Regions from separate parts of the Thauera sp. 27 genome, predicted to be linked through region 1. Evidence: predicted binding sites of a transcription regulator. Region 1 holds the regulator's gene; each other region holds the start of a gene.
The links. Region 1 encodes sigma-54, which starts transcription at its own class of promoters, with help from an activator protein. Its sites were predicted from a motif close to TGGCACGCTTNCTGCTNA; they were not measured.
Positions count from the first base shown of each region.

Region 2: a site for sigma-54 is predicted at 5,193-5,210, ahead of B447_RS06685 (TorF family putative porin). Genes of this name have one in related genera too.
Region 3: a site for sigma-54 is predicted at 4,821-4,838, ahead of cydP (cytochrome oxidase putative small subunit CydP). Genes of this name have one in related genera too.
Region 4: a site for sigma-54 is predicted at 2,041-2,058, ahead of flgB (flagellar basal body rod protein FlgB). Genes of this name have one in related genera too.

Region 1 covers NZ_AMXB01000017.1:28,910-36,089, forward strand. Annotated here, with positions in the region: gene thiL (thiamine-phosphate kinase) at 1-531, shown strand, start outside; gene B447_RS11005 (phosphatidylglycerophosphatase A family protein) at 611-1,093, shown strand; gene pncC (nicotinamide-nucleotide amidase) at 1,098-1,586, shown strand; gene recA (recombinase RecA) at 1,729-2,760, shown strand; gene recX (recombination regulator RecX) at 2,777-3,226, shown strand; gene lptB (LPS export ABC transporter ATP-binding protein) at 3,213-3,935, shown strand; gene B447_RS11030 (RNA polymerase factor sigma-54) at 3,958-5,424, shown strand; gene hpf (ribosome hibernation-promoting factor, HPF/YfiA family) at 5,442-5,765, shown strand; gene ptsN (PTS IIA-like nitrogen regulatory protein PtsN) at 5,902-6,387, shown strand; gene hprK (HPr(Ser) kinase/phosphatase) at 6,356-7,180, shown strand, end outside.
Region 2 covers NZ_AMXB01000009.1:70,787-77,966, forward strand. Annotated here, with positions in the region: gene B447_RS06655 (ABC transporter ATP-binding protein) at 1-610, shown strand, start outside; gene B447_RS06660 (ABC transporter ATP-binding protein) at 600-1,325, shown strand; gene B447_RS06665 (rhodanese-like domain-containing protein) at 1,404-1,796, shown strand; gene B447_RS06670 (multidrug effflux MFS transporter) at 1,812-3,005, opposite strand; gene B447_RS06675 (YifB family Mg chelatase-like AAA ATPase) at 3,131-4,633, opposite strand; gene B447_RS06680 (accessory factor UbiK family protein) at 4,723-4,980, opposite strand; gene B447_RS06685 (TorF family putative porin) at 5,252-6,013, shown strand; gene glnK (P-II family nitrogen regulator) at 6,077-6,415, shown strand; gene B447_RS06695 (ammonium transporter) at 6,429-7,180, shown strand, end outside.
Region 3 covers NZ_AMXB01000002.1:110,383-117,562, reverse strand. Annotated here, with positions in the region: gene B447_RS01470 (radical SAM protein) at 1-279, shown strand, start outside; gene B447_RS01465 (helix-turn-helix domain-containing protein) at 297-590, opposite strand; tRNA gene B447_RS01460 (tRNA-Ser) at 1,012-1,105, shown strand; gene B447_RS01455 (cyd operon YbgE family protein) at 1,356-1,667, opposite strand; gene cydX (cytochrome bd-I oxidase subunit CydX) at 1,687-1,857, opposite strand; gene cydB (cytochrome d ubiquinol oxidase subunit II) at 1,885-3,027, opposite strand; gene B447_RS01440 (cytochrome ubiquinol oxidase subunit I) at 3,044-4,606, opposite strand; gene cydP (cytochrome oxidase putative small subunit CydP) at 4,596-4,793, opposite strand; gene B447_RS01430 (SulP family inorganic anion transporter) at 5,138-6,880, opposite strand; gene B447_RS01425 (MBL fold metallo-hydrolase) at 6,893-7,180, opposite strand, start outside.
Region 4 covers NZ_AMXB01000042.1:13,644-20,823, reverse strand. Annotated here, with positions in the region: gene B447_RS18330 (DNA topoisomerase IV subunit B) at 1-140, opposite strand, end outside; gene B447_RS18325 (flagella synthesis protein FlgN) at 224-709, opposite strand; gene flgM (flagellar biosynthesis anti-sigma factor FlgM) at 766-1,062, opposite strand; gene flgA (flagellar basal body P-ring formation chaperone FlgA) at 1,163-1,903, opposite strand; gene flgB (flagellar basal body rod protein FlgB) at 2,133-2,537, shown strand; gene flgC (flagellar basal body rod protein FlgC) at 2,549-2,953, shown strand; gene B447_RS18300 (flagellar hook assembly protein FlgD) at 2,992-3,660, shown strand; gene flgE (flagellar hook protein FlgE) at 3,676-5,019, shown strand; gene flgF (flagellar basal-body rod protein FlgF) at 5,063-5,797, shown strand; gene flgG (flagellar basal-body rod protein FlgG) at 5,961-6,743, shown strand; gene B447_RS18280 (flagellar basal body L-ring protein FlgH) at 6,754-7,180, shown strand, end outside.

The DNA.
Region 1 (7,180 bases):
GGCGGTCGCGCCGGTGACGACCTGTGGGTATCGGGCCAGCCCGGCCTGGCTGCACTCGGGCTCGCCGCCCTGCAAGGGCGGACCAGGCTCGACGCCGACGGCCGGCGCGCCTGCATCGCCGCACTGCAACGCCCACAACCCCGGCTCGCCCTCGGCCGCGCGCTGCGCGGCGTGGCCAGTGCCATGCTGGACGTCTCCGACGGCCTGCTCGGCGATCTTCGCCACATTCTGGAACGCTCGCACACCGGTGCGCTGATCGAAACCGCGGCGCTGCCGCTCGCCCGCCTGCTTGCAACCGGCGCCGACCCGGTCTTGTGCAGACACTGCCTGCTCGCAGGGGGCGACGACTACGAACTGCTTTTCTGCGCCCCCGCTGCGCGACGTGACACCGTACGGGCGCTCGCCACAAAGCTCGAGTTGCCCGTGCACCGCATCGGCAGCCTCACCGCTGATAGCGGCAGCATCCACATGCGCGAAGCCGACGGCACGCTGGCCCCCCTCGCGCCCAACGGCTACGATCACTTTGCCTGATGCACTGCGAACCATTTCGCCCGAATCAATCCCTCCTGGTACGCAGGCACGCGTCGAACAACACAGATCGGATCACGAGATGCGCCCCACTCTTCGCCTGATGATGAGCCACCCCGCCCACTTCATTTCGCTGGGTTTCGGCTCCGGCCTGTCGCCCTGGGCGCCGGGAACCATGGGCACGCTGCTCGCATGGGCGCTTTACCCGCTGATCCGCGTCCCACTGTCCGAGTTCGTCTTCCTTGCCCTGCTCGCAGCCCTGTTCATCGCCGGCGTACTGGCCGCCGAGCGCACGGGGCGCGCACTCGGCGTGCCCGACCACGGCGGTATCGTGTGGGACGAAATGGTCGCCACCTGGCTGGTGCTGGCCTTCACGCCGCCAACCCTGCTCTGGCAGGCGGTCGCGGTGGCCTTGTTCCGCTTCTTCGACATCGTCAAGCCGCCCCCCGTACGCTGGGCCGATCGCAGTTTCAAGGGCGGCTTCGGGGTGATGTTCGACGACCTGGTCGCGGCCGGCTATACCCTGCTCGCACTCGCCATCCTGGTTGCCATCGTCGGCGCGTAAAGCCATGACCGACACCGAACTCGACACCCTCGCCCAACAGGTCGGCCAGGCGCTCGGCACACGCGGATGGCGGTTGGCGACCGCCGAGTCCTGCACCGGCGGCTGGATCGCAGAGGCCGTTACCGCGATCGGCGGCAGCTCGGCCTGGTTCGACCGCGGCTTCGTCACCTACTCCAACGAAGCCAAGATCGACATGCTGGGCGTATCCGCCCACACCCTCGCAACCCAAGGTGCGGTCAGCGAGGCCACCGTTCGCGAGATGGCCGCCGGGGCACTTGATCGCAGCATCGCCACGGTCGCCGTCGCCGTATCCGGCATTGCCGGCCCCAGCGGCGGCAGCCCGGCCAAGCCCGTGGGCACGGTGTGCATCGGCTGGGCCTTGCGCGCCGGCGAGCAAAGCGCCCTGACCCTGCATTTCGCCGGCGATCGTAGCGCCGTGCGCAGACAGACCGTGATCCGCGCACTGCAGGGCGTACTTGCACTGGCGCACTGACGCGAGCCTGCCCCGTCCGCTTCGGCAACTCCGCCGTTTGCTGTATTTTCATACACGTCTTAAACTAGCGGCACCAGGCGCGGCCGTCCGCATGCCTGCAATCTTTGTGCCATAATCCGCCAATCACACAGGACGCACCTCCATGGACGACAACAAGGCCAAGGCCCTCGCCGCCGCGCTCTCCCAGATCGAAAAGCAGTTCGGCAAAGGGTCGATCATGCGCATGGGCGACGGCAACGTCGAACGTGACATCCAGACCGTCTCCACCGGCTCGCTCGGCCTCGACATCGCGCTCGGCCTCGGTGGTCTGCCGCGCGGCCGGGTCGTCGAGATCTACGGCCCGGAATCCTCGGGCAAGACCACGCTGACCCTGCAGGTGATCGCCGAGATGCAGAAGCTGGGCGGCACGGCAGCCTTCATTGACGCCGAGCACGCGCTCGACGTCGGCTACGCGGAGAAGCTTGGCGTCAATATCCAGGACCTGCTCATCTCGCAGCCCGACACCGGCGAGCAGGCGCTCGAGATCGCCGACATGCTGGTGCGCTCCGGCGGCGTGGACGTGGTCGTCGTCGACTCGGTCGCCGCGCTCACCCCCAAGGCCGAGATCGAGGGCGAGATGGGCGACCAGCTCCCCGGCCTGCAGGCGCGCCTGATGTCGCAAGCGCTACGCAAGCTCACCGCCAACATCAAGCGCACCAACACGCTGGTGATCTTCATCAACCAGATCCGCATGAAGATCGGCGTCATGTTCGGTAGCCCGGAGACCACCACGGGCGGCAATGCACTCAAGTTCTATGCCTCCGTGCGCATGGACATCCGCCGCACCGGCACGATCAAGAAGGGCGACGAGGTGGTCGGCTCCGAAACCCGAGTCAAGGTCGTCAAGAACAAGGTCTCGCCCCCCTTCAAGGAAGCCCACTTCGACATCCTCTACGGCGAAGGCATCTCGCGCGAGGGCGAGATCATCGATCTGGGCGTGACACACAAGATCGTCGACAAGTCCGGCGCCTGGTATGCCTACCAGGGCGACAAGATCGGCCAGGGCAAGGACAACTCACGCGAATTCCTGCGTGCGAATCCGACGCTTGCGCGCGAAATCGAAAACAAGGTCCGCGTCGCCGTCGGCCTGCCCGAACTGCCGCCAGCGGCACCGGCAACGGCCACGGAAAGCTGAGCCTAGCCAGGACACCATGGGCGCCCCCAGCCTGCGCGAACGCGCGCTTCGCCATCTTGCCCGCCGCGACCACTCGCGCGCGGAGCTGGCGCGCAAGCTGGCCGCCCACGGCGAGGCCGACGAGGTGCAGGCAGTGATCGAGCGCATGGGCGAGCTCGGCCTGCAGTCCGACAGCCGCTACGCCGAAGCCTACGTGCGCACCCGTGCCAACCGCTTCGGCGGCAGCCGCCTGCGCAGCGAGCTGACGCGGCGCGGGATCGACCGTGAACTGATCGAGGCAACACTCGCCACGGAGTGCGTAGAATCGGAACTGGAGCGTGCCCGCGCAGTGCTGCGCAGCCGCTTCCAGGCGGCCCCGGCGGATGCGCGCGAATGGGCGCGCCAGGCCCGTTTCCTGCAAACCCGCGGCTTTGCACCCGAACTGATCCGCAAGCTGCTGAAAGAACCCCGCGATGAGTCTGCTTAAGGTCTCCAGCCTGCAAAAGCGCTACAAGGCGCGCACCGTGGTCCACGACGTCGGCTTCGAGGTCGGCTCGGGCGAGGTCGTCGGCCTGCTCGGCCCCAACGGCGCCGGCAAGACCACCTGTTTCTACATGATCGTAGGCTTGGTCCGTGCCGACGGCGGCCAGATCAACCTCGACGGCACCGACCTCACCCACCTGCCGATCCACGCCCGTGCGCGTCTGGGCCTGTCCTACCTGCCGCAGGAGATGAGCGTCTTCCGCAAGCTCACCGTGGCCGAAAACATCCGTGCCGTGCTCGAGCTCCAGGGGCTCGAGGCGCACCAGGTGAAGACCCGGCTCGACGAACTGCTGCTCGAGCTTGGCATCAACCACCTGCGCGACAACACCGCCGTCTCACTCTCCGGCGGCGAGCGCCGACGTTGCGAGATCGCGCGCGCACTTGCAACCGACCCGCGCCTGATCCTCCTCGACGAACCCTTCGCAGGGGTCGACCCGATCGCGGTCATCGACATCCAGAAGATCATCCGCTTCCTCAAGGAGCGCGGCATCGGCGTGCTGATCACGGACCACAACGTGCGCGAGACGCTCGGCATCTGCGATCGTGCGTACATCATCAGCGAAGGCCGGGTACTGGCAAGCGGCGAACCGGCCGAGATCATCGACAACGAAAGGGTGCGCCAGGTTTACCTGGGCGAGCATTTCCGCCTGTGAATCCGCGCGCGCGTCGACAGCGATGAAACCAAGCCTCCAGCTCAAGCTCTCCCAGCACCTTACCCTGACGCCGCAGCTGCAGCAGTCGATCAAGCTGCTGCAGCTGTCGACCATCGAGCTGAACCAGGAGATCGAGCGCTTCCTGCTCGAGAACCCGATGCTCGAGCGCAGCGACGGCGACGGTGTCGAGTTCGTACCACCGCTACCACCGGGCAGCCCCCCCGAGCACGAGGCCAGACAGCAACAGGCAAACACCCCCGAGGCGCCAGCCAGCGCTGCGGACAGCGAGGCCGGCGACCATGCCGACCATGGCAGCGCCGACGAAGGCATGGACTGGTCCAATGTCGGCAGCGGCGCATCGAGCCGCAGCGAGGACGACGACGACGTCGATTACCAGGAACTGCAGGCGGCTGGCGTCTCCCTGCGTGAACATCTCGACCAGCAGGTGTCGCTGTCGCCGCTGTCAGACCGCGACCGCGCCCTCGTGCGCTTCATCATCGAAGCCTTGGATGACGACGGCTACCTTCACCAGCCGCTCGATGAGCTCCTCGAACTGCTTCCGGACGACGCCGACGTCGATGTCGATGACCTGAACATCGCGCTGCGCCACGTACAGAACCTCGAGCCCGCAGGCATCGGCGCGCGCAGCCCCAGCGAATGCCTGTCGCTGCAGCTCCGTACCCTGCCGGCTTCGGCGACGCGCACGCTCGCGCTCGAGATCGTCGACAAGCACCTCGAGCTGCTCGCCGAGCGCAACTTCGTCAAGCTCAAGAAGCTGACCGGCTGCGACGACGAAGCCCTGCGCGCCGCCCATGCCCTGATCTGCAGCCTCGACCCCCACCCCGGCTCGCGTTACTCGAACGCCGAGACGCGCTACGTACTGCCGGATGTGGTCGTACGCAAGCTGCGCGGGCGGTGGACGGTCAGCCTGAACCAGGAGGCAATGCCGCGTCTGCGCATCAACCGCCTGTATGCCAGCCTGCTGCAGCAGAACCGCGGCCAGGGTGGCGGCCTGAGCGGACAGTTGCAGGAGGCACGCTGGCTGATCAAGAACGTGCAGCAGCGCTTCGACACCATCCTCCGGGTGTCCCAGGCCATCGTTGACCAGCAGAGGCAGTTCTTCGATCATGGGGAGGTGGCAATGCGGCCACTCACCCTCCGGGAGATCGCGGACCAACTCGAGCTGCACGAGTCCACCGTGTCGCGCGTGACCACGCAGAAGTACATGGCGAGTCCGCGCGGGGTGTTCGAACTCAAGTATTTCTTCGGTAGTCACGTCGCCACCGACACCGGTGGAGCGGCCTCGTCCACGGCGATTCGCGCGCTGATTCGCCAACTGGTCGACGCCGAGGACAGCAAGAAACCGCTGTCCGACGCCAAGATTGCCGAAGTCCTTGGCCAGCAGGGTATCGTGGTCGCACGGCGCACGATCGCCAAGTATCGCGAATCCCTCAATATCCCGCCGGTCAGCCTGCGCAAATCCATCTGACAAAAACAGGAGTCAACATGAATCTCAACATCACCGGGCGCCACGTCGAAGTCACTCCGGCCATTCGCGACTACGTCACCTCCAAGCTTGATCGCGTCATCCGTCACTTCGACAACGTCACCAGTGTCGCGGTGATCCTCTCGGTCGAGAAGCTCAAGCAGAAGGCCGAGGTCACCCTGCACGTGCGCGGCAAGGACATCTTCGTCGAAAGCGATGATGCCGACCTGTACGCGGCCATCGACGCGATGACCGACAAGCTCGACCGCCAGGTGCAGAAGTACAAGCAGAAACTGGCCGACCACAACCACGAGACGATCAAGCACCAGGCCCCCGAAGCCTGACGCTTTCGTTTCAGCCCCACGTCCGGGGTATGGTTATAATGCGCCCGTTTCCAAGACGCGGCGCCAGCATGCCCCGGGACGGCCGGTCGCACCCTGCGACCGGAATGCCTGCGATATTGCGCGAACCCTCCAGCGAATGAGCCTGATATCCCAACTCCTGCCACTGTCCAATGTGGTGGTCGACCTCGACGCGAGCAGCAAGAAGCGCGTCTTCGAGCAGGCGGGCCTGCTGTTCGAAAACAATCAGGGCATCGGGCGCAGCACCGTGTTCGATAGCCTGTTCGCGAGAGAGCGCCTCGGCTCCACTGGCCTCGGCCAGGGCATTGCGATTCCGCACGGGCGCATCAAGGGTCTCAAGGAGGCGGCAGGTGCGTTCCTGCGCCTTGCGAGCCCGGTGCAGTTCGACTCGCCCGATGGCCGCCCGGTGAACATGTTGTTCGTGCTGCTGGTCCCCGAGCAAGCCAACGAGACCCACCTGCAACTGCTCTCCGAGCTGGCTCAGATGTTCAGCGACCGCGGCTTCCGCGAAGCGCTGCAAGCCGCGCCGGATGCAGACCATATCCACCAGATGTTCATGAACTGGGGCGCCGATGCGGCAGACCAGCGTCGCGCGGCTGTATGAGGCGCATCGCGACAACCTGCAGCTGAACCACATCAGCGGCAACCTCGGCGCGAGCCTCGCGGTCGCCGAAGACCGCATGTGGCCGGCCGATCTCGTCGGCCACCTCAACCTCATCCACCCCACACGGCTGCAGGTCATGGGCGCTGCGGAGCTCGAATGGGCGCGCCGCCAGTCAAACGACAAGGTTGCTCACCACCTCAACGAGATCTGCTCCGCGCACCCGCCAGCCCTGATCGTCGCCGACGGCTGCGAAGTTCCCAATATCGTGCATGGGGTTTGCGTGGCACACGACGTCGCACTGTTCAGCGCAGCCCACCCATCGGCAAGCGTGATCGACCAGTTGCGGCTCTACCTGTCGCGCGAGCTGGCGGAGAAGACCTCGCTGCACGGCGTGTTCATGGATGTGCTCGGACTGGGCGTACTGATCACCGGCGACTCGGGTGCAGGCAAATCGGAGCTCGCGCTGGAGCTCATTTCCCGCGGTCACGGCCTGGTGGCCGATGACGTCGTCGAACTGTCGCGCATCGCTCCCACCGTACTCGAGGGGCGCAGCCCCGAGATGCTGCAGGACTTCATCGAAGTGCGCGGCCTGGGCATTCTCAACATCCGCACCATCTTCGGTGAAACGGCGTGCCGCCGGAAGATGCGCCTGCGCCTGATCTGCCACCTCGAGCGCCGCCAGCCGGGCCCCGGCGATCCCAGCCGCCTGCCCTTGCAGCAAGAGGTCCAGGACATCCTGGGCGTTGCAATTGCACGCGTCGTGCTGCCGGTTGCGGCTGGCCGTAACCTGGCC
Region 2 (7,180 bases), on a different contig from region 1:
ACGTGCCGACAATGGCCACTTCATGCTTGGCGGCGAGCGCCTGCCTGCAGGCCCGCCGCATGCCGTTGCACGCTGCGGCATCGCCCGCAGCTTCCAGAACACCCGCCTGTTCCGCGAGCTGAGCGTGCTCGAGAACGCCATGGTCGCCGCCGACGCCCGAGCGCGCACCGGGTTATGGGCCACTCTGGCGGGGACGCGCGCGGCGCGTGCCGAGGAGGCGGCCTGCCGCGCCAGCGCCCTGCGCTGGCTCGACTATGTGGGCATCGCGCACCTTGCCGACGCCGCTGCCGGCACGCTGTCCTATGGCGACCAACGCCGGCTGGAGATCGCCCGTGCGCTCGCCGGCCAGCCACGCCTGCTCGCGCTCGATGAACCCGCAGCGGGCATGAACGCCACCGAGACGGGCGTACTGAAACGCCTGCTCGAACGCATCAGGGCCGACGGCGTCACCATCGTCCTGATCGAGCATGACATGAGCCTGGTCATGGCAGCGTGCGACCGCATTGCCGTACTCGACTTCGGTCGGCTGATCGCGCAAGGCACACCCGCAGCGGTGCGGCACGACCCCGTCGTAATTGCCGCCTACCTGGGAGGCAGTCATGCAAGGTGACCGCGCGCTGCTGCAGGTCGACGCGCTGACCGTCGCCTACGGCGGCATAGAGGCGGTGAAAGGGGTCTCATTCACCATCGGCGAAGGCGATCGCCACTGCCTGATCGGCGCCAATGGCGCGGGCAAGAGTTCCACCCTGGCCGCCATTGCCGGGGCCACGCCGCTGGCTGCAGGGAGGCTGCGCTTTGCGGGCGAAGACATAGACAAGCTGGAAGCCCATGCGCGCGTGCGCCGCGGCATCGCCCTGGTGCCCGAGGGGAGAGGGCTGTTCGCGCGCCTGACGGTGGCCGAGAACCTGCGCCTGGGCGCCTATGCGCGTAACGATCGCCACGGCATCGAGGCCGACCTCGACAAGGTCTTCACCATGCTGCCGCGGATTCACGAGCGCCTGCACCAGACCGCCGGCACACTCTCCGGCGGCGAGCAGCAGATGCTCGCCATCGCCCGTGCACTCATGTCGCGCCCGCGCCTGCTGCTGCTCGACGAGCCTTCAATGGGGCTGGCGCCACGCATCGTCGACACCGTGTTCGAGGTGCTGGACTCGGTGTCGACAGCCGGACTGGGGATCCTGCTCGTCGAGCAGAATGCCCGCCTCGCGCTCGAATTCGCCGCGCAGGGGCACGTGATGGAGAACGGCCGCATCGTCCTCAGCGGGCGCAGCCCGTCCCTGCTCGAGGACACGCGCGTACGTCGCGCCTACCTCGGCGGCGACTAGTGCAGGACGTGGATGCGCCGCGACCCGCATCCGTTGTTCAGAATATAATCCTTCACCCACGGAGCCGGAGCCCTGCACATGCAACACATCACGCCGAAGGAAGCCCATGCGCTGCTGCAGTCCAGGCCGGACGCACTGCTCATCGACGTCCGCAGCGAGATCGAATACCTCTTCGTCGGCCATCCGGTGGGCGCCATCCATGTGTCGTGGAACGACGGCCCGGACTGGGAGGTGAATCCGAACTTCGTGGGCGAGGTCAAGAAACTCGCCGGCAACGGCGGCCACCGCCCGATCCTGCTCATCTGCCGCTCCGGCAATCGCTCAGAAGTCGCGGGCGAGGCGCTCGAACAGGCGGGCTTCACCACCGTCTACAACGTCAGCCATGGCTTCGAAGGCGAACTCGACGCCAACCACCACCGCAACTCGGTCAATGGCTGGCGCTTCGATGGCCTGCCCTGGGCGCAGTGCTGAGCGCACGGCCCGCACTCACGGCGTCGCCTGGCGCCTCCGCCACATCCACAGCAGCCAGCACGACACACCGAGCCCCACGAACAGCGCCATGCCTGTGGCAAGACTGAGCGTACTCGTCCACAGCAATGGCGCCACCACGCCCGCCAGCAGCGCATTGATGCCGATCTGCATGAAGCTCTGGCAGCTCGACGCCATGCCGCGACGCGCCGGAAACAGATCCAGGGCGAGGATGTTCAGTGTCGGCGTGGCAATCGACATGCCGCAGCAATAGAGGCCGACCGCAAGCACGATCCAACGCTCCGCCCCAGGCAAGCCCGCGGACACGAGCAGGTTTGCCAGCACGGCCACGAACATGAGGGCAAACCCCGCCCCAACGGTGCGCCCCGGCCGCCAGACCCCGGCCATGCGCTCCGAGAGCAGCGAGCCGAGCATCATCCCGCCCACTGCGGGGCCGAACAGCCAGATGAACCCCGTCGTACCCAGGCCAAGGTGCTCAAGGATGAACACGGGCGCGGACATGACGTAGAGGAAAAAGCCGCAGAAATTGAGTGCGGCAGTCAAGCCGAGCAGCACGAAGGCCGGGCTGCCGAAGACCGCCCGGTAGCCGCGCAACAGTTGCGCCGGGTGCAGCGACTGGCGCTCCGCCACCGGCAAGGTCTCGGGCAGCAGGCGCCAGGTCGCCAGCGTGAGCGCGATACCGAACACGGCCAGGAAGATGAAGATCGAGCGCCAGCCGGCGAGCGCAAGGAGGGCAGCGCCCACCAAAGGCGCGATCGCCGGCGCAAGGGCGAAGATGAGCATCACCCTCGCCATCAGACGTTGCGCCTGCGCCCCCTCATGAACATCGCGCACCACGGCACGGCCCACGACAACGCCAGCGCCGCCGCATACGCCCTGCAGGACGCGCCCCAGCCACAGCCACTCGATGCTGGGCGCGACGGCACACAGTATCGAGGCCAGGGCGAACACCGCGGTCAGCACGAGCAGCACATGCCGGCGCCCATAGCGGTCGGCCAGCGCACCGTGCCACAGCACCATGCCCGCCAGCCCCAGCATGTAGGCGCTCAGGGTCTGCTGAACCTGGATCGCTGTCGCCTCGAGATCGGCGCCGATCCGCGGAAAGGCAGGCAGGTAGGTGTCGATCGAAAATGGGCCGATCGCGGACAATGCCGCGAGCAGCCAGGGCAACCAGAGTGCGTTGGCAGGCATGGAAGGAGTCAGCCGGATGCGGGAAGGAGGCACACAGCCCGTGTGAGGCGGTGCGCGTACGGCATCCAGGTCGGTTCGGGAACAAGGACACCAGCTTAACCCAGTGCGGGGGCGGGCGCCCGCAATCAGCGCCCATCGACGCTGCGCCGGTACTGGATGGCCTCGGCCACCTGCGCGGATCCGGGCTGAGCCAGGCCAGCCAGGTCGGCGAGCGTGCGCGCGACGCGCAGGATGCGGTGATAGGCACGTGCGGACAGGTTGAGGCGGCTCATTGCCTGCTTGAGCAGGCTCGCCCCGGCGGCGTCCGGTGTGCACCAGCGCTCCACCTGCCCCGGTTCGAGGCGGGCATTGACCGTGCCCTGGCGTTCGAACTGACGCGAGCGCGCCGTCGCCACGCGTGCGCGCACCGCGGCCGAATCCTCCCCCGGGCTGGCGCTGGCAAGCTCATCGTGCGCGATCGCAGGCACTTCAACGCTGAGGTCGATGCGGTCGAGCAGCGGGCCGGAGATGCGCGCGCGATAGCGCGCCACCTGCTCAGGCGTACACACGCAGGCGCGATGCGGATGGCCGGCATAGCCGCAGGGGCACGGATTCATCGCGGCCACGAGCTGAAAGCGGGCCGGAAACTCAGCGCGCTTGCGCGCACGCGACACCGTCACCGTGCCGCTCTCGAGCGGCTCGCGCAAAGCCTCGAGCACACGGCGATCGAACTCCGGCAGCTCATCGAGGAAGAGCACGCCGTGGTTTGCCAGCGAGATCTCGCCTGGCCGCGGCATCGCCCCACCGCCAACGAGCGCGGCAGCCGATGCGGTGTGGTGGGGCGCCCTGAAGGGCCGCTGGCGCCAGCGCGCGGGATCGAAGCTCCCTTCGAGCGAGAACAGCGCGGCGCTCTCGACCGCCTCCGCCTCGGTCATCACCGGCAACAGCCCCGGCAGACGCTGAGCGAGCATCGACTTGCCCGTGCCGGGCGGGCCGAAAAGCAGGATCGAGTGCGCACCTGCTGCTGCCACCTCAAGCGCGCGACGCGCCTGCAACTGACCACGCACGTCGGCGAGGTCGGGCATGCCGTCGCGTAACGCTGTCTCGGGAGGCCGTGATGCCGCACGCTGCAGCACGGTATGGCCATTGAGGTGAGCGCACACCTCAAGCAGGCTGGCAGCCCCCAGCACGAAGGCATCCTGGGCGAGCACGGCCTCGGCAGCATTGTCGGCCGGCAGCACCAGCTTACGGCGCGCACGTGCTGCGGCCAGCGCCACCGCCAGCACGCCACGCACCCCGCGCAGGCCGCCGGTCAGCGACAGCTCGCCACAGAACTCGATGCCGTCAAGGCTCCCATCAGCCACCTGACCGGACGCGGCCAGGATGCCAACGGCAATGGCGAGATCGAAGCGCCCGCCCTCCTTTGGCAGGTCGGCAGGCGCGAGATTGACGGTGATCCGGCGTTGTGGGAATTCGAACTGCGAGGTCTGGATCGCGGCGCGCACACGATCACGCGCCTCGCGCACCTCGGTATCGGGCAGACCGACGAGGTTGAATGCCGGCAGGCCGTTGGCCAGGTGCACCTCGACCATGACCTCGTGGGCTTCGAGGCCGTCGAGCGCTCGACTGCGCACCAGCGCAAGGGACATGCGGTTCTCCGGACTGGACGGAGCGCCAGTCTAGCGGAGAAGCAAAAAATGACAAAAAACTATTCCAGACAGATCGATCCGGAGTGTGGTCAAACGCTGCGGTCAGCCTCTGCGGCAAGCAGACGCTCGAGCTCTGCCACCCGCTGTTCAAGTTCGGCGAGCTTCTGGCGGCTGTGGGCGAGCATCTCGCGCTGCACCTCGAACTCCTCCCGCGTCACCAGTTCCAGCTTGCCGAACGCGCTGCCGATGAGCGCCTTGGCGTTCTTCTCGATGTCGCGAACCGGGCTGTTGGCGGCGAGCTCGGAGAGCTTGGCGCCGATTTCGTCAAGGATGCGGGGAGTGCTCATGGTGGCCTGCCTGAAACGTGAGGAATGGCGCGAAGTCTAGCACGCCGCCCGCGATGCACCAGAAGCTGGCAGTCACGACCCGGCTCGACGCACCAAGTCGGTGCATACCGAGCCATTCTCGTGCATGAATCCGTGCGGCAGCGCAGCAGAACAACGGCTGCGCCCCCCCAATCATCCTGATAACTTCATATTTAACAATCACTTCAATTTGCTGGCACACGCCGTGCTTTGGGATCAGCGTCAAAACCCGAAACCCGCTCAGGAGTTCATCATGCGCAAGTCCCTTCTCACCACCGCCCTTCTTGCCGCACTGCCCTTCGCAGGCGTCGCCCATGCCGGCGACGGCCCCATCAGCGCCAACCTGACCATCACCACGGACTACGTCTTCCGCGGCATCACCCAGTCGCAGGGCAAGCCTGCACTGCAGGGCGGCTTCGACTACGCGCACGAGAGCGGGCTCTACATCGGCACCTGGGGCTCGAACGTCGGTTGGGTCGACGACATCGCCAAGACCAACAACAGCCTCGAGCTCGACCTCTACGTCGGCTATGCGGGCGAAGCAGGCCCCTTGTCTTACGACGTCGGCGTGATCCAGTACTACTACCCGGGCGACAAGATCGCCGGCACGCCGTCGCCGGACTCGACCGAGGTCTACCTGTCGCTGGGCTGGCAGTTCCTCGAGCTGAAGTACTCGCACGCCGTCTCCAAGCACCTGTTCGGGTGGACGGGCACGAATGGCGAGAAGACCCGCAACAGCAACTATCTGGAGCTCAACGCCGAGTACGAGGTCGCCCCGACCTGGACCTTGTCGGCGCACGTCGGCCACCAGCGCATCCGCAAGAACAGCGATGCGACCTATACCGACTGGGGCCTGGGCATCAGCAAGGACGTCGGCTTCGGCACCGTTGCATTCAGCTATTCGGACTCCGACGCCAATGGCAGCTGCGCACTTGGTCAGCCCTACTGCTTCGGCAGCAATGGCAAGAACGCGGCCGGCGACCGCTACGTGCTGTCCTTCACGAAGGAATTCTGATCCCTCGCGGCCCGGACACCCGCTTCCGGGCCGTTTGCGAGAACCATGACAGAGGCAAGCCCCATGAAACTCATCGCTGCCATCATCAAGCCGTTCAAGCTCGACGAAGTGCGCGAAGCACTCTCGGCCATCGGCGTGCAAGGCATCACGGTCACCGAGGTCAAGGGCTTCGGCCGCCAGAAGGGCCACACCGAGCTCTACCGTGGCGCCGAGTACGTCGTCGACTTCCTGCCCAAGGTCAAGGTCGAGGTCGCGGTTACCGACGACATCCTCGACCAGGTGCTGGAAGCCATCGAGAAGTCCGCCGCCACCGGCAAGATCGGCGACGGCAAGATCTTCGTCTTCGATCTCGAACAGGCCATTCGCATCCGCACCGGCGAGTCCGGCACAGATGCGCTCTAAGGGAGAACATGCAATGAAGCGAATCCTGACCCCCCTGCTGGTGGCCACGACCGCCAGCCTTGCCGGCCCCGCGGTGGCCAGCGAATCAGAGGTACTCAAGCACGTCTTCGAGCTGCAGTACGCCATGGACACCTTCTACTTCCTGGTGTGCGGCGCCCTCGTGATGTGGATGGCAGCGGGTTTTTCGATGCTCGAGGCCGGCCTGGTGCGCTCGAAGAACACCGTCGAGATCCTCACCAAGAACGTCGCCCTGTTCGCCATCTCCTGCATCATGTACCTGATCTGCGGCTACGCGATCATGTATGGCGGCGGCATCTTCCTGTCAGGTATCGACGGCGGTGACAAGCTCGTCGATGAAGCCTTCCAGGCCTTCGCAGAACGCGAGGACGGCTTCGGCGGCGACTCGATCTACTCCGGCGCGTCCGACTTCTTCTTCCAGGTCGTGTTCGTCGCCACCGCGATGTCGATCGTCTCCGGCGCCGTTGCCGAACGCATGAAGCTGTGGGCCTTCCTGGCCTTCGCGATCGTCATGACCGGCTTCATCTACCCGATGGAAGGCTCCTGGACCTGGGGCGAGAATGACGTCCTCGGCCTGTACAACCTGGGCGACCTCGGCTTCTCGGACTTCGCCGGCTCGGGCATCGTGCATATGGCCGGTGCGGCTGCCGCGCTCGCCGGTGTGATGCTGCTCGGCGCCCGCAAGGGCAAGTACGGCCCCAACGGCGAGGTACGCGCCATCCCCGGCGCCAACCTGCCGCTGGCCAC
Region 3 (7,180 bases), on a different contig from region 1:
CGCAACTTGCAGCGCTGCGCGCTGGCCTGTCCTACCTGGGTTCAGACCTGCATGTTCCGTTGGGATGGTCAGGTACCCGCGGACGCGGACATCGAGGCTTATCTCGGGGTGCTCGAGGCGGCCGGACTGGAGCACTTGCGCGGGGTGCTGCTGTACGGAGTTGCACGTCCGTCCATGCAGGCGGAGGCGTCACGACTCAGCGCCTTGACCAGCGACGAACTCGAAGCGATTGCCGAGCGCATCAGAAAAAAAAGGCTGACGGTATCCGTCAGCCCTTGAGCTCGATTGCCCGGTGATCAGCGCTCCTTGCGCTTGGCACGGGCTTCCTTCTTGAGCGTCTTGTAAAGCTCGGGGTTGGTCGCCTTGAGGTACTCGGCGACATCCACGTCGTCGCGCTTGACCTTGTTGATGTCGATTTGCTCGACATGCACCAGGCGCAGCAGCGCCTGCACGGGGCGAGGGATGTTGCGCCCGCTTTCGTAACGCGACCCGCCACTCTGGGTCACGCCGATCTTGGACCAGAACTGCGACTGGTTCAGGCCGAGCTTTCGGCGAATTTCGCGAACATCGATTTTTTCGGTGACTTTCATTACGGTATTCCTTTTTCTCTTGACCAAGGTGGACACGGCAACGGGGTCGACTCTGGCATGGGGTGAATGGGTTTCCTATGACCTAAGTCATAGGGTGTATGAAGTATAGATCACTATCCTTTCCTCATACAATGTGGTTTTTGTTGTTTTAGTTGAAATCTGTGATTTTTTGCCTGATGTGCTCTGTCTGCCGGCGTCCTCCGGCAAATTCCTGTCCGGACGCCTTCGACGGTAGTGACGAGGCACTTTCACGTCAAATTGGATACGACAATGGCACTAATAGTTCAGCTTGACGCCGTCGTGTGCTGACCTTCCTTCGGGGGGTGGCGGCTCGATTCGGCCAATGGTGCGATGCATGAAAAAGGCGCGTGAACGTGTTTGACCGATAGCCCCGAACTCGCTATGATCGCGCCTTCCTGATGGAGACGTGGCCGAGAGGTCGAAGGCACTCCCCTGCTAAGGGAGCATGCGGGCTAAAACTCGCATCGAGGGTTCGAATCCCTCCGTCTCCGCCAGAGCACTGAAGCCCCTTGTTTCGAGGGGCTTTTTTGCGTTTACGCGGCGCAGGTCGAGGCGATGGACCTTGTCAGCGTTCATCTTGGGCGACCACGGTAGGCCGCTGTTCTGCCAGCCGTTCTTTTGGCGGAATCCGGCCTGTGTCCCTTCCTTGATCACTTCGCCCTGGAAACCGTTGATGACGTGGCGTGCGTTGGCAAAGCCGCTCTCGCGCAGAAAGGCGGCGTGATCAGCGCTATGTCACCGAGGTTACACAGGACTGCCGTGCAAGGACGCCAGGCGTACGACGGCCAGGGCGATGCCGAGCAGACAGGCGGTACCCGAGAACATCAGGCGCCAGGCCAGGTGTCGTGGTACGAAGCCGACGCCACGCACGAAGCCCGCGCTCATGGCCCAGAACAGTGCCATAGCGGCCCAGTGGTCCGCGCCGCCCTGCGGACCGGAGAGGGCGGCGGGCCAGGCGGTGATGCCGAGCATGATCGCGATGGCTGTCAGCAGCGGCAGCAGGCTGATCCCGCCGGTCGGCGCGGCGGGCGGGTGGGGGGCGACCTTCGTGTTCATCGTTGCCTCCTTGCCGCCTTCAGTGTGCGCCGCTGCCGTTCGGGTGAACCGGATCGGCGTCGAGACGGGGCTGTCGCAGCGCGTCGGCGCGTGCCTCTTCGCGCGCCTGTTCATTTTCGCCCCACAGGGCGTTGAGGATGGCCAGCAGCACGGCGAAGCCGATGCCCAGGACCCAGGCGAAATACCACATGTCGTTCTCCTTGTTTCGTGTGCGCGCTCAGTATGCGGAGTGCTCGTTCTCGCGGATGTAGGCTGCGGTGACTTTGCCTGCCATCACGCTGTAGGCCCAGCTGGTGTAGGCAACGATGATCGGCATGAAGATCAGCGTGGCCCAGAACATGATGCCCAGCGTGCGTTGGCTTGAGACCGCATCCCACACGGTGAGGCTGGCGCCCGGCACGGTCGAGGAGGGCATCACGAAGGGGAACATGGATACGCCAGCGGTGCCGATCACGCCCACGATGGCGAACGACGAAGCAACGAAAGCGGCCAGGGTGCGCCCCTTCCAGACCAGCAACAGCGCGGCAATGCCGCCGGCGTAGCCCAGCGCCGGCACCAGCACCGTCAGCGGCGCCTTGGCGTAATTGGCCAGCCAGGCGCCGGGCTGCAGTTCGACTGTCTTGGCGAGTGGGTTGGGCAGCGCCGCGGTGTCCACCGCCGAGGTGATGGCGTAGCCGAAGCTGCCGTTGGCGATCCATAGCCCGGCGGCGGTGAAGCCCACCAGCATCAGCACGCCGAAAACCAGCGCGGCGGTTATCGAACGGCGCTGGATGTCGCCCTCGGTACGGTGCGCAAGATAGATCGCGCCGTGGAAGGTGATCATCGCCGTGCTCACCACGCCGGCGAGCAGCGCAAAGGGGTTGAGCAGGCCCCAGAAACTGCCGGTGTAGTGGGATACCAGGGTGTCGTCGAAGTGGAAGGGCACGCCTTGCAGCAGGTTGCCGAAGGCGACGCCGAAGATCAGCGGCGGCACTGCACCGCCGATGAAGAGCCCCCAGTCCCAGGTGCTGCGCCAGGCGGCGTTGTGGATCTTGCTGCGGTAGTCGAAGCCCACCGGGCGGAAGAAGAGCGCCCACAGCACCGCGAGCATCGCCCAGTAGAAGCCCGAGAAGGCTGTGGCATAGACGATCGGCCAGGCGGCGAAGATGGCACCGCCGCCGGTGATGAACCACACCTGGTTGCCGTCCCAGTGCGGGCCGACGGTGTTGATGATGACGCGGCGCTCCTCGTCGTTCTGGCCGACGAAGGGCAGCAGCGTGCCCACGCCCATGTCGTGGCCGTCCATGATGGCGAAGCCGACGAGCAGCACGCCCACCAGCAGCCACCAGATGAGTTTCAGGGTCGGGTAGTCGAGGATCATGATGTGCGCTCCGGGATCAGGCGTGGGCGTGCTGGGTTTCGTTCATGTAGCGGCCGGTACCCAGGCTGCCGGGGCCCTGGCGGGCGAACTTGATCATCAGAACCATCTCGACGATCAGCAGCAGGGTGTAGAAACCGACGAAGCCGGCGAGCGAGCCGTACAGGCTTTCCACCGTCAGCGTGGACACCGAGAGGTGGGTGGGCAGCACGCCGTAGATGGTCCACGGCTGGCGGCCGTACTCGGCCACGAACCAGCCCATCTCGCAGGCCAGCCACGGCATCGGCAGGAACCACAGCGCCCACTTGAGCAGCCACGGCCGCTGGGCGAAGTCGCCCTTGATCGAGTACCACAGCGCCAGGCCGAACAGCGCCAGCATCGCGAAGCCCAACGCCACCATGATGCGGAAGGTCCAGAACAGCGGCGCCACCTTGGGCAGGGTGTCGCGTGCGGCGCGGTCGATCAGCTCGGGGGTGACGTCGTCCATCGACACCACGTACTTCTTCAGCAACAGGCCGAAGCCAAGGTCGTCCTTGACCTTGTCGAAGGCCTCGCGCAGCGCCACGTCCTGCGGGCTCTTGCGCAAGGCCTCGAGCAGCTTCACCGCCTCCACGCCCACCGTCACGCGTTCGCGGTTCAGGGCGTAGATCTGGTTGAGGCCGGGCAGCGCCTTGTCGAGCGAGCGCGTGCCGATCAGGCCCATCACCCAGGGGATGTGGATCGCGAAGTCGTTCTTCATCTCGGCTTCGTTGGGCACGGCGATGACGTTGAAGCTGGCCGGCGCGGGCTCGGTCTCCCACATCGCCTCCATCGCGGCGAGCTTGGTCTGCTGCGCTTCGCCCAGGGCGTAGCCGGATTCGTCGCCGAGCACGATCACCGAGCAGATCGAGGCGAAGCCGAAGGCCGCCGCGATGCGGAACGAGCGCTTGGCGAACTCCACGTCGCGCCCGCGCAGCAGGTACCAGGCCGAGATCGACAGCACGAACATGGCGCCGGTCACGTAGCCCGCCGACACCGTATGCACGAACTTGCCCTGTGCCACCGGGTTGAACACCACCGCCCAGAAGTCGGTGAGCTCCATGCGCATCGTCTCGTAACTGAACTCGGAACCCACCGGGTTCTGCATCCAGCCGTTGGCGATCAGGATCCACAGCGCCGACAGGTTGGTGCCCACCGCCATCAGGATCGTCACCAGCAGGTGCTGCTGGCGCGACAGGCGGTCCCAGCCGAAGAAGAACAGGCCGATGAAGGTCGACTCGAGGAAGAAGGCCATCAGTCCCTCGATTGCCAGCGGTGCGCCGAAGATGTCGCCCACGTAGTGCGAGTAGTAGGCCCAGTTGGTGCCGAACTGGAACTCCAGCGTGATGCCGGTGGTGACGCCCAGTGCGAAGTTGATGCCGAAGAGCTTGCCCCAGAAGCGGGTCATGTCCTTGTAGATCGTCTTGCCGGTCATGACATAGACGCTTTCCATGATGACCAGCATCCACACCATGCCGAGCGTGAGCGGCACGAAGAGGAAGTGGTACATCGCCGTGGCTGCGAACTGCAGCCGCGACAGGTCGACGAGTTGCTCACTGACCATGGGTTTCTCCTGGAGGTGGTCGATGCGATGGCGGAGTTGAGCGGGAAACCTGTGCGGCCATGGTCGAGCTGTCGACCGATACGCGTGCGTCGCGGATGAAGGCCCACCACAGCGCCGTGATCAGCGCGAGCTTGATCAGTACGACGACGACGAGATGGCGCAGCAGGCCTTGATCTGGCAGGTTCATGCGGAACTCCCTTTGATAAGGGGGTGCTTATCAAGTCCCGTGCCAGCGTCGCCGAATGGGCTGAATTTGAGTTGAATCAAGGCACTTGCGGGTAGAGCCCTTGCTCAGGGGAGAGGGCTGTCACTGCTGCTGTCTGCAGATGTGGCAGTTCGTGCACCCTTGAAGTGTCAAGGTGGCAGCGATGGAAGGTTGTGCGCCAGAGCGCGGCGTCACGGAACGCTGTCAGCACTTGTGCCGGCTCGCGGGGCGTGGAGAAGCCCGCAGTGGCGCACGATCACGCGCGCGACGCCAGCTAGGCGGACGCAGGCCGCAGTGGCTGCGTCAAGGCCTGCATTGCGCCCGCGTCAGTGGGCGCTGCAACAGTTTCTGGCGAGGGTGTTGAAGGCTTCGGCCTGGGTCATGAAGATGCGGCCCGACAGCCACGCTGTCACTCCGGTCCGGTCCAGGCGGTCCCGCACCGGACCTTTCAGTTCCGAGAAATGCAGCTGCAGGCCCTTGGCGCGCAGTTCGCGATCTAGCTGCATCAGGACCTCTAGGCCGGTGAGGTCGATGCCATTGACCCCGCTCATCATCAGCACCACGTGGCGTAGGTTCGGGCGGCGCGCCAGGGCAGACGACAGCGTCTCGGAGATCCAGCGTGAGTTGGTGAACACCAGACTCTCATCGACCCGGATCGACAGGACCTCGGGCAGCGTCTCTACCTCGAAGCGATTGACGTTGCGGAATACGTCGGTGCCGGCCAGGCGCCCGACCTCGGTCCAGTGGGGGCGGGCGGTGCGCTGCAGCAGCAGGCCGATGGCGCCAACCACACCGGCGAGCAAAGCCTCCTCCACGCCCACCGTCAGTGTCAGCACCGCCACCATCAGCATCAGGGCGAACTCGGTGCGCGAGTAGCGCCATGCCAGCACGAAGGGCGCGAAATCCACCAGCGACAGCACGGCAATGACGATGGTCGCCGCGAGCACCGCGCGCGGCAGGTAGTGCAGCACGTCGCCCAGCAGCGCGATCGCCAGCGCGAGGAAGAGCGCGGTCCACACGCCGGCCATGCGCGTGCGCGCGCCGGCGTCGAAGTTGACGATGCTGCGCGCGAAGCCGCCGGTAACCGGCATGCCGCCGGACACGCTGGCCGCGGCGTTGGCCGCCGCCAGGCCGAAGAGTTCGCGCCGGGGCGACACCTTCTCGCCGCGGCGTGCGCCGAGGGCCTCGGCGACGGCGAGGCTCTCGACATACGCCACCAGTCCCAGGAGCACCGCAGGGGCAAGCAGCTCCCGCCACACCGGCAACGGCGCCGTCCACGGCATCGGGAATACCAGCCCCTCGCCAAGGCTGACGGCGCCGGACAGGGCGACCCCCTCGTTCAACCGCGGGAAGCCGGCGACCCAGGCGATCGAAGCCGCGACCACGACGATGGGCGCGGTACGCGCCAGCAGCTGGGCGGTCCGGGGCCTGAAACCCAGGCCTTGCAGCACGGGGCTGCCGTGCCGGCGCAGGGCCCACAGCATCGCCAGCGCCAGCAGGCCGATGAGTGCGGTGGTCATATGGGGCAGTGGATGACTGGCGTCCGCGAGCGACTGCCACAGTGCGAGCACCGTGCTGCCGCCGGCCTGCACCCCCAGCAGTGCGGGGAGCTGGCCGATCGCGATCACCAGCGCGGCACCGGTGATGAAGCCGTGCAGCACCGGCGTGCCGAGCAGCGCCGCCAGCGTCTCGAGGCGGAACAGCGCGGCGATGAGAAACACCGCCGCCATCTCCAGCGCCAGTACCAGTGCCGCCAGGTGCGGCGTGATCTGATGCGCGGCGGCGACGCCGCCGACCGCCTGCGCCGTCATCATCGCCAGCACCGCCACCGGCCCCACGGCGAGGCTGCTGCTGGAGCCGAAGGCGGCGTAGGCGACGATCGGCAGCAGGCTCGCCATCACGCCGACCACCGGCGGCAGGCCGGCAAGCATGGCGTAGGCCAGGCTCTGCGGTACCAGCAGGATGGTGACGATCACTGCCGCGATCAGGTCGTCGCTGAGTGCACCGAGCCGGTAGTCGTGCCAGCGCGCGAGCAGGGTGCGGGGGGCGGCGGCCGTCGTCGTGGGCATGGGATGGCGTGCCTAAAGCAGATCGATCGGTATCTTCAGGTAATGCACGCCGTTGTCCTCGGCTGGTGGCAGCTTGCCCGCACGCACATTGACCTGGATCGCCGGCAGGAGCAGCGTCGGCATGGCCAGCGTACGGTCGCGCGCGGTGCGCATGGCGACGAAGTCGGCCTCGGTCACGCCGTCATGGACGTGAATGTTCTTCGCCCTCTGCTCTGCGACCGTTGTTTCCCACACCGGGGCGCGGTCGTCGGGCGGATAGTCGTGGCACAGGTGCAGCCGCGTCTCGGGTGGCAGCGAGAG
Region 4 (7,180 bases), on a different contig from region 1:
TCGATCACTTCCTGGATGATGTGCGCCGGGCTGTCGGTACGGGTGTACATGCCGGGGCGTTCGCGCACCGGCTCCAGCCCCTTCAGGACTCGGAAGGACGATTCGTCGTACTGCTTTGGAGTGTCTTGCTTGCCAGCCATGCTGCGCGCCCGTTCGGTGTCACGAAGGGCGCAAGGATAGCAGAGAGCGCGTGGCTGATGAGACTGCAGGACTGGATAAAGATTCAGGCACTACCGAGCATGCGGCCGCCGCCGGTAGGCTTGGAGAGGCCGTCGGCGTCGTACAGTTGCGGGTGGTTGGCGGCTGACAGCAGGATGGACAGGGCGGCCTGGTTGCCGGCCATGCGTTCGAGGATCAGCTTGCCGTTGAGCGCGTTGCGGTCGCGGGCCTGGCGGGCTGCGCTGACCAGTTCGTCCCAGCGCACCAGCACGCGCGGCAGGTTGCCGAAAAGCGTGCGCATGGCCGCGTCGGCGCTGGTCAGCGCGGCACCCCCCAGAAGGCGGCTGCGTTCATCGGTGAGCCGCTGCAGCTGTCGATAGCGCTCGTTCTTCTCGTTGGCGATGGCCAGCAGGGCGTCGGTGTCGCCTTTGATCAGCACGGCCTCCTCGCGGTCGAGCAGGGCGAGGAACTCACCCAGCTGGAGCAGTTCGGCCTCGACCAGGAGGGCGATGCGCTGGAGTTCTGCTGGCGGTTGGGCGGTAGTCTGCATGGGGTCGGGCCGGCGTGGGCAGGAAGTTCGCGTGCGCGAATCTTAACGCTCCTGGCTTAGCCGCGCGAACCCAGCATTTCCCTGACGCTGTCGAGGAGCCCGTCGGCAATCCGGCTGGCGTCGACCTTGAAGCGGCCCTCGGAGATGGCCTGGCGGATCTCGTCGACGCGCTGCATGTTGACCTCGGGCGTACCGGAGATCGTGCTTTCGGCCTTGCGCATGAGCGAGGCCATCGGCGAGATCTGGACGCTTTCGGCGCTGCTCTGTGCTTCGGTCTTCGCACGCGCAGCTGGCGCGCGGTTGTCCTGTGCGGGCGTGGGGACGTAGGCCTTGCCCGAGCTTTCGATCTTCATGATGGTTTCCAGGAACACTATGAGTCGAAAGGGTCTACGGCACCCCTTCGCTAAACTTTAGCGAATTATCCGCTATGTCGAAGCGTGTGCCCTCGCCGTATCAAAAACCCAGCATGACACCGCCGTCGGCACGCGCCACGCCGTGGACGATCTGTCCGCCAGGCAGGCGTACGCGGACGCGTTCTCCGGGCGCTGCGTCGTTGAGTGCCTGTCCTTCGCCGGAGACGGTGAAGCCTTCGCCCTGAGTGTACACCTGTACGGGGCGGCCGCGGCTGACCGCGTTGGCTTGCCGGAGCACGCTTGCGCGCAGCGGCATGCCTTCGGCTACCGCAAAGCGGGTGATGTGACCCACGGCCTGCTCCGGCGCCGAAAGGACGTTGTCTGGAAGGGCGCTCAGTTCACCCTCGCGGACTTCTACATCGACAGCGTCGAGGCGCTCCGATGAGCGCAAGGCCCGTGCAGCGACGAGGTAAGGGCCGAACACCTGCACCCGTGCCTGAACGTAGGCGGTCCACGGCATCGGCGCGTCGCAGCGGATACCCACGCTGATCGCACCCCACGGGCGCACCCCTGGCGGCAGGAAGGGGGCGATGCTGGCGCAGGCCGGCAGCCGGTTTGTCGGGTCGAAGCGGTTTACGCCGATACGGATGTCGCCGGGCATGCCCTGGACCTCGTGCTCCAGAAACGCCTGCACCGCGTGCTCGATCGGCTCCGAGGGCTGGTGGGCGGAGGCGGCCGTCGCCACGATCGTACTGGCGAGCAGGGCGCCGATGCAGCGGCTGGGGCCGCGTCCCGGCGTGCCCGGGCGGGCGCGAGGGAAAGAGGTCGCGGACGTGTTCATGGGTGGGATTGCAGCACGCTCAGAGGAACAGGGCAAGGCGGCAGCTTTTGCCGCGATGCGCGGGCAAGCGGCAAAGAAGGGCTGCTTTCCGCGGTCTTATCGCGAGAGTGGAGGCCCGCCATGCCTCGTAACATGGCTGGCATGAAAGCTGCGACCACGGGTTCATGGAAGCCCGCCATGCCGCATTCCCCCGTGCCGCGATGGTGCAGCCCGTTCCCGAGGCCATGCGATGAAGACCCTAGTCGACAACCAGTTCCGTTTCCACCAGACCGCGCTGAACCTGCAGGCGTACCGGCAGGAGTTGCTCGCCTCCAATATCGCCAACGCTGATACGCCGCACTTCAAGGCGCGCGACATCGACTTCAAGAGCGCCCTGCAAGGGGCGATGACTGCCGCGAGCAGCGGTGTCGCGCTCCAGACCACGCATGTCGGACACATCACGGGTGGTGCCTCCGCGAGCGCAGAGAACTACGCCAAGTACCGTACCGAGCTGCAGTCCTCGGTCGATGGCAACACGGTGAACATGGACATCGAGCGTGCCGCGTTTGCCGAGAATGCGCTGCGCTACGAGGCGAGCGTGACCTTCATCAACGGCATGCTGCGTTCGCTCAACACCGCGCTCACCGGTCAGTAAGGAGTCCAGCCATGAGCATGCTCAACGTCTTCCAGATCGCAGGTTCTGCGCTCAACGCGCAGTCGATGCGCCTCAACACCACGGCGTCCAACCTCGCCAACGCCGACAGCGTCACGACCGAGACCGGCGAACCCTATCGCGCCAAGCAGGTGGTGTTCGCCGCCCGTCCGGTCGCCGGACCCGGCGCGATCGGCGTCCAGGTCACGCAGATCGTCGACAGTGCAGCGCCGATGCGGCTCGTGTACGAGCCCAACAACCCGGCGGCAAACGCGGAGGGCTACGTCGAGATGCCCAACGTCAACGTCGCCGAGGAAATGGTGAACATGATTTCCGCGTCACGCTCGTACCAGAACAACGCCGAGATCATGAACACGGCACGGACCTTGCTCCAGAGGACACTGCAGATCGGACAGTAAGCCCGTCCGGCAAACGATGCCGCTAGCAGGAGCACACCATGACCACCGTCTCGAACAACCAGACTGCAAACAGCGTGCTGGCCAGCCTGGCCCGCAGCGAGCCCGTCCAGAAGCCCCAGGAAGACCAGCAGGGCCGCTTCCTCAAGCTGTTGACGACGCAGCTGAGGAACCAGGATCCGATGAACCCGATGGAGAACGCGGAGATGACCTCCCAGCTCGCGCAGATGAGCACGGTCGATGGCATCGAGCGGCTGAACAAGCTGGTGCAGTCCTTCTTCGATTCCCGGGCGTCGTCGGAGGGGCTCAATGCGGCGGCGCTGCTTGGTCGCGGGGTGCTGGTCGAAGGCCGCAGCCTGGCCCTCACCGAGGCCGGGGCCGTGGGCGGCTTCGAGATCGACGGCCCGGCCGACCGCGTCACGCTGACGGTGCGTGACAGCGCCGGGCTCGCGGTGAAGCAGATGGATTTCGACGCGGTTGCCGCTGGCAGTCACAATTTCGTCTGGGATGGCTCGGCCGATGACGGTTCGCGCGCTGCCGACGGCATCTACACCCTGTCGCTGTCGGCGACGCTGGGCAACGAGGCGGTCGGCGGGCGCACGCTGCAGTTCGGTCCGGTCACCAGCATCGTGCGCGGCAACAGCGGCACGGACCTCCAGGTAGGTGACCTTGGCGTGTTCAAGGTTGCGGACATCAAGCAGATCCTCTGATCCGGAGCAGCGACCATGGCATTTCAGCAGGGCCTCAGTGGCCTGAACTCCTCCTCCAAAGCGCTTGACGTCATCTCCAACAACGTCGCCAACGCCAGCACGGTGGGCTTCAAGAACTCCGGTACGGTGTTTGCCGACGCCTATGCGTCCTCGCTCACCGGTGCGGTGTCCAAGGTGCAGATCGGCATCGGCAGTGCGGTACAGGCGGTGCGGCAGACCTTCAACCAGGGCAACATCACCACCACCAGCAATCCGCTGGACATGGCGATCAACGGCAACGGCTTCTTCGAGGTCGAACTGCAGAACGGCGGCTATGCGCTGACGCGCAACGGCCAGTTCAACATCGACAAGCAGGGTTACATCATCACGGCGCTCGGTGACCGGCTGATGGGCTACCAGGTCGTGGACCCCATCTCGGGTGACGTGCGTGCTCCCGCCTCGGTCACCGCGGATTCGTTCCGCACGATGGTGATCCCGTCGACCGGCGTCGGTGCGGCTGCCACCTCGGAGGTGGGCCTGAGCCTGAACCTGAGTGCGGATGCGCCGACGATCCCCGACCCCGCCCCGCCGGCCCTGCCAGGGAGTGTTCCGCCGAACCCGAACGACGACAGCACCTACACCTATTCGACCGCGCTCAAGATCTTCGACTCGCTCGGCAAGGAGCACTCGCTATCGTTCTACTTCGTGCGCCGCACCGATGTCGTCGATGCCGCGACCGTGCCGCCGACCTACAGTGAGTGGGACCTGTACACCGTTGCCGACAACGACACGGCCTCGCTCACCTACAACTCGCGCCTTGGCTTCGATGGCCTTGGCCGCATCGCCAGCGTGACGCCCCAGGTGACGGCTCCTGGGGTCACGCCGCCCCTGAACGGCTCGGTGTTCAGCGCCACGCTCGGCAGCGATGCGATCGCGCCGAGCGTGATCGAACTGGCGATGAACTCGATCACCCAGTTCGGCGGCAAGTCGACCCCGCGTGAGCTTACCCAGAACGGCTCGGCTCCGGGCGAGATCGCCGGCCTGGCGATCAGCCGCAACGGCGTCATACAGGCGCGCTACACCAACGGCATCACCAAGGACATGGCGATCGTCAACCTGACGACCGTGCGCAACAACAACGGCTTGTCGCCCATCGGCAACAACTACTGGGTCGAAACCCCGGAGTCCGGCGGCTTTGCCCGCGGCGAGCCGGGCAACGGGCTCAATGGCGTGATCTCGGCCGGTCAGGTCGAGGAATCCAACGTCGATCTGACCCAGGAACTGGTGCAGATGATCATCCAGCAACGTAACTACCAGGCCAACGCGCAATCGATCCGCACCCAGGACCAGATCCTGCAGACGCTGGTGAATCTGCGCTGATGCCTGATCCGGCTGCCGGCCGACAGAACGAAGGGAGTCGAACATGGATCGCCTGATCTACACCGCGATGACCGGTGCCAAGGGCACGATGGACCAGCAGGCGGCGGTGTCCAACAACATCGCCAACGCGGCATCGACCGGTTTCCGCTCGCAGCTGCACAAGCTGAGAGCGGTCGAGATCCAGACCGAGGCCTTCCGCACGCGCTCGTTCGCGGTCGACGCCAGCATCGCCAACGACTTCGCTCCGGGGCCGATCCAATATACCGGACGGCCCTACGACGTTGCGCTTGAGGGCAAGGGCTGGCTGGCCGTTCAGCAGCCGGACGGCAGCGAGGCCTATACCCGCAATGGCAGTCTGGCGCTCAGCCCGGCAGGGGTGTTGCAGACGCGCGATGGCTTGCCCGTGATTGGCGACGGTGGCCCGGTGACGTTGCCGCCCGATACCGAGATCGTCATCGGCCGTGACGGCTCGATTTCGTCCATCAACCCCGACGACGGGGTCGTGAACCTCGTCGGCCAGCTCAAGCTGGTCAATCCGCCCGAAGCCGATCTCGTGCGCGGGGACGATGGCCTGTTCCGCCTCGCCGACGGTGCCGCCGCGCCGGTCGACCCCAATGTCCAGGTCGCAGGCGGCTACCTCGAGGGCAGCAATGTCAACGTGGCTGACCAGATGGTGCAGATGATCTCGCTGGCGCGTCAGTTCGAGATGCAGGTGCGCATGCTGCAGAACGCCGAGGCCAATGACCGTGCCGCCAGCCAGGTGCTGTCCTGGCGTTGATGTCCTGCCCGCGGGGCGCGGCGATTAGCACGGTTTTTGCGTTGCTTATCGTGCAATCGCCTGGCCCGTCCGAGGGCTAGACTGATCCCGTGAAATTGCGGCAATCGCCGCCACCCTGCGGCAGCCTTTGCCGCAGCGGCAAGGCAGAACAGAGGACTTCATCATGATCCGCTCGTTGTGGACCGCCCGTACTGGGCTGGATGCCCAGCAAACCTCGCTGGATGTGATCTCGAACAACCTGGCGAACGTGTCGACGAACGGCTACAAGCGCCAGCGCGCGGTGTTCGAGGACCTGTTGTACCAGACCATCCGCCAGCCCGGCGCGCAGACCACGCAGCAGACCCAGGTCTCGAGCGGCCTGCAGATCGGTACCGGCGTACGCCCGGTCGCTACCGAGCGCATCTTCACCCAGGGCAGCCTGCAACAGACCGGGGGGGCGCTCGATCTCGCCATCCAGGGCAACGGCTTCCTGCAGATCTCGATGCCCGACGGCTCCACCGCCTATACCCGCGACGGGGCGCTGCAACTGGACAACCAGGGCAACGTCGTCACCGCCAGCGGCTATCCGCTGCTCGACGCCATCCAGATCCCGGCCAATGCCCGCTCGATCACTGTCGGCAAGGACGGCACGGTCACCGTTACCGTGCCGGACCAGGTCGAGCCGCAGCCGGTGGGGCAGATCCAGGTGGCCACCTTCATCAACCCCGGTGGCTTGCAGAGCGCGGGGGAGAACCTGTTCTACGAGACCGCATCGAGCGGCGAGGCGACGCCGACCGAACCCGGGACCAATGGCGCCGGGGTGATCAACCAGGGTTACGTCGAGACCTCCAACGTCAACGTCGCCGAGGAGCTCGTCAGCATGATCGTGACCCAGCGCGCGTACGAGCTCAATTCGCGTGCGATCTCGACATCCGACCAGATGCTCGGTCGGCTGACCCAGCTTTGAGGGCGCGGCCATGTCCGTCATCCGCAGCTTCGCACTCCTGGCCCTTGCACTGCTGTCGGGGTGCGCATCCATCGACAGCGTCCCGCCCACGGCAGTGCATCAGCCGATGAGCGTGCGCCCCGGCGAGCGCATGGCCCAGCCACCGGCCAACGGTGCCATCTACCAGGCTGCGGCGGCGAGGCCCCTGTTCGAGGACAGGCGTGCCCGCCATGTCGGCGACATCATCACGATCAACCTGGTCGAGCGCAACACGGCCACCAAGAGCGCGAACGCCAGCGCAAGCCGTGGCTCCGAGATGTCGGGTGGCATCACCGCGACCTCACGCCTGCCCTTGGGCGGGCTCAACGGCCTGGGCGTCGAGGCCGGTGTGGATTCCGACTTCAGCGGCAGCGGCAGCGCGCGCGCCAACAACGCCTTCAACGGCACGGTCACGGTCA